Regions from separate parts of the Clostridium saccharobutylicum DSM 13864 genome, predicted to be linked through region 2. Evidence: predicted binding sites of a transcription regulator. Region 2 holds the regulator's gene; the other holds the start of a gene.
The links. The regulator NrdR, encoded in region 2, represses ribonucleotide reductase genes. The targets are predictions, from matches to a motif close to CACNANATNTNGTG.
Positions count from the first base shown of each region.

Region 1: the regulator NrdR is predicted to act here: its motif matches at 1,778-1,791, upstream of CLSA_RS00430 (anaerobic ribonucleoside triphosphate reductase).

Region 1 is NC_022571.1:99,045-104,244, forward strand. It holds TPP riboswitch at 1-98, opposite strand, end outside; gene CLSA_RS00420 (hypothetical protein) at 120-326, opposite strand; gene CLSA_RS00425 (DegV family protein) at 499-1,347, opposite strand; gene CLSA_RS00430 (anaerobic ribonucleoside triphosphate reductase) at 1,809-3,917, shown strand; gene nifV (homocitrate synthase) at 4,333-5,200, shown strand, end outside.
Region 2 is NC_022571.1:1,515,894-1,521,093, forward strand. It holds gene ftsZ (cell division protein FtsZ) at 1-218, shown strand, start outside; gene CLSA_RS06550 (sigma-E processing peptidase SpoIIGA) at 455-1,258, shown strand; gene sigE (RNA polymerase sporulation sigma factor SigE) at 1,271-1,978, shown strand; gene sigG (RNA polymerase sporulation sigma factor SigG) at 2,061-2,834, shown strand; gene CLSA_RS06565 (YlmC/YmxH family sporulation protein) at 2,961-3,224, shown strand; gene nrdR (transcriptional regulator NrdR) at 3,297-3,746, shown strand; gene pgeF (peptidoglycan editing factor PgeF) at 4,012-4,752, shown strand; gene CLSA_RS06580 (response regulator transcription factor) at 4,765-5,200, shown strand, end outside.

The sequences.
Region 1 (5,200 bases), 1.4 Mb from region 2:
CTTATAAGGTTGCTTTCCCTACGCTAGAATTAACTAGATCAGGTTTAAAGGGTTTATGAATTATCAAATCTCAGCATATAGCTCCCCCAGCACGTTACAAAATAATTTTATACATTTTACTATAAATAGTCAATTATGTTATATGTGTTAAACTTGTCGTTTTTATTATGATGGGCTATATAATTAGAAGTAATTTGATTTAAATCTGTTGAATAATGAGAAACTGGATTATTGGGCAAATTGTGAGAAGAAGTGATAGAAATAGTATCATTCATATCAATAATAATACTTTCTTTGTACGTTGAATCTAAAACAAAACCTTTCATAAAATTAAGCCTCCTTAAATCAAACAAAATGAGGTTTTACTTTGTTTATTGCATTAAAAAACTAAAACTTTCTTAAATATATGATTAACCAAAATAAAAAAAATATACATAAAAATCACCTAACTAAAAATATAATTTTTTAGTTAGGTGATTTTTATGTGTTTTTAATAAATTAATCTATATTTTCTACAATGAATCCAACAAGACCAGGGCCGGTATGAACACCAAGTGCAGGGCCAATCATTCCTCCAAGGGTACATTCCACTAAATTAGGAAGGTCTTTAATTGAATCATATAACATTTCAGCTTTATCAGGAGCATTGCCATCTAATACCCAGACTTTACATTTGTTATTTTCTAAATAAGGTTTTAACAAAGTAGCTAATCTAGATATTGATTGTTTAATTCCTCTTATTTTGCAAACTGTGTGATATATTCCATCATTACCTACAGTTATAATAGGTTTAAGATTGAGTGCATCAGCTATAGTTCCAGCAACTTTACCTATTCTACCGCCTTTTTTTAGATATTCTAATGTATCTATTGTGAAAAATACATCTATTTTATTTTTGAGCGTAGGTAATATATCTATAATTTCTTTAAAAGGTTTACCTTCTTTAATTAAATTTGCAGTTTCAAGTACTATTGCACCCTGAGACATAGTTAATGTCATAGAATCAAACACGAAAGTTTGTATTCCAGAAACATTTTCAGCTGCTAATCTTGCTGCGTTATAAGCTCCTGAAAGACCACTTGATATAGTTATTATAATTGCATGAGTATATCCAACATTTTTTGCTTCATTTAATGCATTAGTAAATCTATCAACACTAGGTAACGATGTTGTAGGAATTTCTTTTTTTAGTAACTCATAAAGCATATTTGGAGTTATATCAATACCATCGTCATATTCTTTATTGGAAAAAATAATTTTGAAAGGTAGTATTTTAATATTATTTTCCTTTGCAATATCAGCACTTATATCACAAGCACTATCTGTTATTAATGCAATTTTCTCCATCTTAATTCCTCCTAAAGCACATTAACATATTTTAATTATATCACTACTGATATTGTTATCAATGGTGATATAATTAAATTAGCATTAATTATTGTAATAAATTAAGAAACACAATATATAGTAAATTTGATTGGAAGATAAAACCTATATATTGTGTATGACACAATTTTAAATTAGTTTTTGTTAATTATTATATATAATTATAAAAAATTAATTTGGATTATGGTACCATTAGGTGCTATAAGTGTAGGAAAAGACAATAATAAGAATAGTTTGTAATAAGTCAACTATGTAATAACTGCAAAAAATAATCAAATCGAAAGCTAGATAGATATAATTGATAAGAATTAAAATATAATGCCTAAAAAATAAAAAATAAAAGACATTGCTAATGAATACCTTATACAGTATAATAGTACAGTACTAAGGATACTATATATTGTGCCATGGAGGGAATAATTATGCTATATGTTGTAAAAAGGGACGGCAGAGAGGTCGAATTTAATGCCGATAAAATAACTCAAGCTATTAAGGGCTCAGGGAATGAAATCGGTTTGATTTTAAAAGAAAGCGAAGTTCTAGATACGGTTCAAACTGTAATTACTTATATTGAATCAGAATATAAAAAGACTATAACTGTAGAACAAATACAAAATTTTGTTGAAAAAGCATTAAGAGAAGAAGGGTATAAAGATATAGCAATAGCTTATTCTTCATATAGAAAAGAAAGAACAAAAGTTAGAGAGATAAAATCAGATTTAATGAGAGCAATTCGCCAAATTGGTGTTGAAACAGATAGAGATAATGCAAATGTAGGTAACAATTTTAGTTCAAAGTTACTAAGAATAGCTTCGGAATCAAATAAGTGGAATACATTAGCTATAATGCCTAAAAATTTAGCTAAAGCTCATGAAACAGGAGATTTATATTATCATGATTTGGACAGTTATAATTTAACTGTAAATTGTCTTCATATTCCAACTAGAGAAATGCTAGAAGGTGGATTTAACACTGGATATGGAACAATTAATGCTCCTAAGAGAATAGAAACAGCTGCTGAGTTATCATGTATTTTATTACAATCAACTCAAAATGATATGTTTGGTGGTCAATCACATCCTGATTTTGATAATGACATGGGTATATTTGTAGAACCTACAAGAGAAGAAATCAGAAGAGAATTAGAAGAGTTAGATATTCCAAGAGAAAAAATAGAATCTATACTTGAAAGAAAAGTAAGAGACAAAGTTCGACAAGCAATGCAAGGCGTTGTATATAATCTTAACACAATGCATTCTAGAGCTGGTTCTCAAGTACCATTTAGTTCAATTAATATAGGTTTACCTACTAGTGCAGATGCAGCATTGGTATGTGAAGTATTTTTAATAGAATATGAAAAGGGATTAGGAAAGGGAGAACAACCAATTTTCCCAAACATAATTTTCAGAGTTAAGAGTGGAGTTAATAGAGAAGAGGATGATCCGTATTTCTATTTATATAAATTAGCATGTAGAGTTGCTGCTAAGAGAATGAATCCAACATTTATGAATATAGATGCAGATTTTAATAAAGAATATTATGATAAAGGATATGTTCCAGCAACTATGGGTTGTAGAACTTACCTTATGAAGAATATAAATGGAGAGCCAGGATGTAAAGGTAGGGGGAATATAGCGCCAACTACTATAAATCTTCCAAGAATAGGGTTACAAGCAAAAGGAAGTATAGATAAATTCTTTGAAATATTAGATGCAAGATTAAATTTATCAAAGGAATCATTAATGCATAGATATGGAGTATTAAAGAATCTAAAGGTTAAGGATTTACCATTTGTAGCTGGTCAAGGATTAATGAAGGGATCAGAAGGATTAGGCCCAGATGATTCTATTGAACCAATATTGAAACAAGGTACATGGGGAATTGGATTTATAGGACTTGCAGAAACTTTAGTAGCTCTAGTAGGTAAACATCAAGGTGAAGATGATAATGCTAGAGAATTAGGAATAAAAGTAATTGAGCATATAAGACAATATTGTGATAGATTAACAGAAGAAACTAGGTTAAATTGGAGTTGTTATGCCACTCCAGCAGAAGGTCTTTCAGGAAAGTTTATAAAGCAAGATAAAAAGATATTTGGAATAATTAAAGGTGTAACAGATAAAGATTATTATACAAATAGTTATCATGTTCCAGTAGGATATGCAATATCAATTAAAGATAAAATAGATATTGAAGCACCATATCACAAACTTTGCAATGGTGGACATATAAGCTATATTGAAGTAGATGATTCACCAGATGAACAAACAGTAATGGATATAATTAATTATGCATATAGAAATACTAATATAAGCTATATGGGTATTAATTTCCACATAAGATATTGTAGAGAATGTGGAACATATTTACATGATAATGAAGCTAAGTGCCCAAGTTGCGGAAGCACTGATATACAAGGTGTATCAAGGGTTACAGGATATTTAAGCTTGGATGAAAGATTTGGTCCAGGTAAATATCATGAAAGAGAAGATAGAATATCTCATACTGAAGGACATAAACATCATTATTAAAATAAAGTATATAATTAAAGTACTATGAAATTTGTTAATGAATTTAGCGAGTTTCATAGTACTTTAATTTTTTCTATTAAATATAATAATAATGCTGTTATTATATTTTAAATTAATGACAAAGACATCTATAAATATTGGGAAAATAATAAATTCCACAAAAACTAAATGATTTAATTATTGCAATAATTTAAAAAAAACTTGCAATAATCATGCAAAAATAACCCTGAAAGCCTATAAAATAAAGAAAGGGTGAAAGAGAAGTATGTTTTTGTTGCAAAAAATATATAATAATACTTGTCTATGAAGGTGCCAATATGATATTATAAGATTAAAGTTTAGAAAAATTGTAAGGCACATTCAAATAAATATTTTAAAAGCAATAAGTTAATAAAAATTAAGTGGGGGGATTGCAATGGCAGTTAATAATTTAGAAAGTGGTAAGAAAGTTACAATTGTAGATACTACTCTTAGAGATGGGGAGCAAACAGCAGGAGTAGTTTTTGCTAATGAAGAAAAGATTGTAATAGCAGAAATGTTAAGTGAGTTAGGCGTTGACCAGTTGGAAGTAGGAATTCCTACAATGGGCGGAGACGAAAAAGCTGCAATAAAAGAAATTGTAAAGAGAAATTTAAAGTCTAGTATAATGGCATGGAATAGAGCTGTAATTGGAGACATAGAACAATCAATAGATTGTGGAGTTGATGCAGTAGCTATTTCAATATCAGTATCAGATATACACATTCAACACAAGCTAAAAACTTCTAGAGAATGGGTGCTAGAAAATATGATTAAGTCTGTGGAATTTGCTAAGAAAAATGGTCTTTATGTATCAGTTAATGGTGAGGATGCATCTAGAGCAGATAAAGAATTTTTAGTTAAGTTTATAAATGAGGCTAAAAAAGCAGGAGCAAATAGATTTAGATATTGTGATACAGTAGGAATTATGGAGCCATTTAAGTTAAGAGATGATATTAAATACCTTTATGATAGTACTGGATTTGATATAGAAATGCATACACATAATGATTTTGGTATGGCAACAGCTAATGCTGTAGCAGGAATTAAGGGTGGAGCATCACATGTTGGAGTAACTGTAAATGGTCTTGGAGAAAGAGCTGGTAATGCAGCTTTAGAAGAAGTTGTAATGGCTCTAATGCTTGTTTATGGATATAAAGGTGAAAATATAAATACTCAAATGTTTAGAGAAGTATCAGAATATGTTTCAAGAGCATCAGGTAGAGAACTTCCAATATGGAAAGCAATAGTTGGAACTAATATGT
Region 2 (5,200 bases):
AAGAAATAAGAATTACAGTAATAGCAACGGGATTTGAAAGTGAAAATGCTAGTGGTGGTTCAACCTTAGAAGAAGTTAAAAAAACACAGGTACAAGAAGTTATAAAACAAGAAGTAGCAGCTACTGTTGAGCAAAAGGAACCAGAAACAAATTCAAATAGCTACGAATCAGATGATTTAGACATACCGGTTTTTTTAAGAAGGCAAAAAAAACATTAGAATAACATAAGAAAAGATGTGGTAAATTAACCGCATCTTTTTTTATTCACTTTATCAAAGATATCTAATAAAAAATATTTTTAATATTAAATTAGTTTTGAATGGAATAAAGTTAATTAAAATGTAAATATATGAAAAAAAAGAAAATTAAAAAATAAGTTTAATCCATGTGATTGCGACAAATTTTTAAGAGAAATAAGTCTATAATAAAGTTTAAACAGATAGGGGGATTTAACATGATAATTTATGTGGATGTTTTAATTTTAGAAAATTTCATCGTAAATTTATTTTTGTTAACTTTAACTATGAGAGTTATAAAACATAAAAGTAAATTAATTTTATTAATTACTTCTAGTTTTATTGGAGGAATGTACACAGTAGTAGTAATTGTTCCAGGGCTTTACTTTTTTAGAATTATACCTTTTGAAATATTGATAGCTTGCATAATGTTACGAATAGCATATGGAAAAACAAACTTAATAAATATGATTAAGTTATTAGGAGTATTTTTAGGAGTGACATTTATGCTTAGTGGTATATGTTTTTTATTTTCACTAAAGCAAAATATATATATATTAGGGAATACATTTGAAATACAGAAGTATTCAATTAAGTATATTATGATAGGCACAATGAGCATATATATTATCTATACTAGAATTGCTGATTATGTAAGGGAGAGAATTTTTGTTAGTAATTATAATTTTAATGTACAATTTATTATCGGTGATAAGAAATATTGTTTAAATGGTTTTTTAGATACAGGGAATGAACTTAGAGAACCAATTACAAATCTTCCATGTATTCTTATTGAAGAAAATATAATAAGTGATATAGGATTTGAAGGCAAAAATACATATTCTATACCATATAATTCAATAGGATATGGAGGTAATTTAAAAGGGATAAGAGTTAATAATATAAAAATTGAGAATAAAAATTTTGCTTATGGATTAATAGACGCAATAATATGTCCGTGTAAAGAAAAAATGAGCGGAGAAAATGAGTTTAATGCGCTATTGCCAAGAGGCATAGTATAGAGGGGGATATTTATGGAAAAACTGATTCTATTTTTCAATAGGTTACTATGTAAATTTAAAATATTTAGAAGAAAGCTATATTATGTTGGAGGAAATGATGCGCTACCACCACCATTATCAAAAGATGAGGAAGAAGAATTAGTAAACAAATTAAATAATGGAGATGAAACAATTAGAAGTATACTGATAGAAAGAAATTTAAGATTAGTAGTGTATATAGCTAGAAAATTTGAAAATACGGGAGTATATGTAGAAGATCTTATATCAGTTGGTACTATAGGTTTAATTAAAGCCGTAAATACATTTAACCCAGAAAAGAAAATTAAGCTTGCAACCTATGCATCCAGATGTATAGAAAATGAAATATTGATGTATTTAAGAAGAAACAGTAAAATAAAAGCTGAAATTTCATTTTATGAACCTTTAAATATTGATTGGGATGGAAATGAGTTACTATTATCAGATATATTGGGTACTGAAAATGATACAGTATATAATTTGATAGAAGATGAAGTTGATAAACAGTTATTGCTCATGGCATTAAAAAGTTTGAATGAGAGAGAAAAAGAAATAGTTAGACTTCGATTTGGATTAAATGGAACGAGAGAGAAAACCCAAAAAGAGGTAGCAGACATGCTTGGAATATCGCAATCTTATATATCTAGATTGGAGAAAAAAATAATTAAAAGACTAAAAAAAGAAATAAGTAGAATGATTTAGGTTGTCTTTAAGTATAAAAGTATTGCCTATCGGAAATAATGTTTAATGCAATGGATTATTACTTTCGAAGGGGTTGATACTTGTGATAATTAACAAAGTAGAAATATGTGGCGTTAATACTTCAAAACTTCCTATACTTAAAGAAAAAGAAAAAAAACAACTTCTTCTACAAATGAAGTCAGGAGATAAAAGCGCAAGAGAAACTTTTATAAAGGGGAATTTAAGATTAGTACTTAGTGTTATTCAACGTTTTAATAATAGAGGAGAAAATATTGATGATTTATTTCAAGTTGGTTGTATTGGGTTGATGAAATCTATAGATAATTTTGATTTATCACAAAATGTTAAATTTTCAACTTATGCAGTTCCAATGATAATTGGAGAGATTAGAAGATATTTAAGAGATAATAATTCTATTAGAGTAAGCAGATCGCTTAGAGATATTGCTTATAAAGCTTTGATAATGAGAGAAAAATTTATAAAGGATAATAATAAAGAACCCACTGTTTCGCAAATTGCACACGAACTCGAATTACCAAGGGAAGATGTAGTATTTGCATTAGATGCAATACAAGATCCAGTATCATTATATGAGCCAATCTACCATGATGGAGGCGATGCAATATATGTTATGGATCAGATTAGTGATTCAAAGGATACAGATGAAAGTTGGCTTGAAAACATTTCAATAAAAGAGGCAATGAAAAAACTTACAGATAGAGAAAAATTAATTTTAAATTTAAGATTCTTTAGTGGAAGAACTCAAATGGAAGTTGCAGATGAAATAGGTATATCACAAGCACAAGTTTCAAGATTAGAAAAAACTGCTTTAAAGCATATGAGAAAACATGTATAAAAATAATATGAGTAAAAGAACTGGTATTTTAAAATATCAGTTTTTTTATTTACGGAATATAGCTGGTAATTAAATTTTGTTTGTAATCATATAATAATGTTAGTTAGTATTATGGGAGGGATAAATATGGAACTTGAATTGCATTCACTTAACGCTATGAGAAACATGGAAGTAATAGATATTTTGACAGGCTCTAAAATTGGTTTTATAAAAGATTTTAAAATAGATTGTGACAAAAATAAAATACTATCATTAATTTTACCGGGAGAAATAAAATCTTGGTTCGGAAAAGAAGAGGAAAAGGAAATTTTGTGGGAGGACATAATTAAGATTGGAACAGATGTTATCTTGGTGAAAACAAAAGATGAAGGGAATGAGAACAATATATAGCCAGATTTTAAAAATATATGTATAATGTTATTAGATTATATGATATACGAAAGCAAAGAGGTGATCAATAGAATGAAATGTCCATTTTGTGGGTTTGAAGAAAGCAAAGTTGTTGATTCTAGATCAACAGATGATAATACTACAATTAGAAGAAGACGAGAATGCTTAAAATGCTCTAAACGATATACTACTTATGAAAAAATAGAGGATTTTCCTATTTTGGTAATTAAAAAAGATTTGACTAGAGAAAATTTTAATAAGGAAAAAATAATTAATGGATTAATTATTGCGTGCCAAAAAAGGCCTGTATCAAGAAAACAGATTGAAGATATGGCATATGATATTGAGAAAACAATATCAAATAGTATGCTTACAGAAATTCCATCAAAGGATATAGGCGAAATGGTTATGATTAGATTAAAGGAAGTAGACGAAATATCTTATGTAAGATTTGCATCAGTGTATAGACAATTTAAAGATATAAATACTTTCCTGGAAGAGATAAAAAATCTTATAACATAGTATAAAAGGATATTGAAAATTCTAATTCAATATCCTTTTAAATTTAAACTTTAGAGTATGTATTTATATTTATGTCTAAAAAATGTTAGATATAAGTTAAACTTTGGTTAAGAAAAGTGCTAAATCGTCAAGAGAATGTTAATATTAATATAGCAGGATAAATTTACTTGAAGTATTAAGTTCATATTTATTTAGATTAAAAATTGTATTATTTTATTATAAAAATATTAATAATACTTTTATAATAAATTTGGGAGGATATATAATGAAAAAATTAAAATTAGAATCATTAGATAGACAAAAAGATTTCACTGTGATAGATTGTAATAATTTTGAAGTTGTATTTACAAATGCTGAAATGAATAGGAGTTTTAATAGAAATACAGAAGAAGGGATAAATGAAATAAACTCTTTACAAAAAGAATTTAATGTAGATGATGTGATATATCTTAAACAAATTCATAGTGATAAGGTATTGGAGTATAAATCAAATATAGATAATATTAAAAATGAGGAAGGGGATGCAATAATAACAAATGAAAAGAACGTTATTATTGGAGTATTTACTGCTGATTGTGTACCAGTTATATTATTCGATCAAGCAAATGGTGCAGCTGCCGCAATTCATAGTGGTTGGAGAGGAACTTTTGAATCAATTACATTTAAAACCATTGAAAAAATGAAAGAAAGATTTAATACTGATGGGAAAGATATTATTGCATATATAGGACCACACATAAGAAAATGTTGTTATGAAGTATCTGAGGAATTGAAAGAAAAATTTATCCAAAAGAAAAATAACATAGAAGAAAATAATATGTTTAATGGTAGGAATCTTAATTTGGAAATTTGCATAATATCTGATTTAAAAAGAGCAGGTGTAGAAGAACATAATATAAATAGTATAGATTTATGTACGTATTGTAGTGATGATATAAAGTTACATTCATATAGAAAATCAGAAGGAGCATATGGAAGAATGTTTTCTTTTATTATTTTACGCTAAGGGGGAAGCAATGTGGCTAATGAGAAAATACTAATAGTTGATGATGAGGAACACATAGTTGAGTTATTAAAATTTAATTTGCTTAATGCTGGATATGAAGTGATTACAGCTAATAATGGAATAGATGCATTAAAAATGGCAAAAAGTGAAAATCCAAGTTTGCTTTTGTTAGATTTAATGTTGCCAGGAATAGATGGATTTGAAGTATGTAAAGAAATTAAAAGAGATAAGAATATGCAGAAAACCTCTATAATCATGTTAACAGCAAAGGGTGAAGAACTGGATAAAATATTAGGATTAGAACTTGGGGCAGATGATTATATCACAAAACCATTTTCGGTTAGAGAGTTGCTTGCGAGAGCTAAAGCAGTACTTAGAAGAACTAATACGTTTGATATAGAAGATGAGGAAGTTTACGATTCTCAAAATCTTAAAATAAATTTTGAGC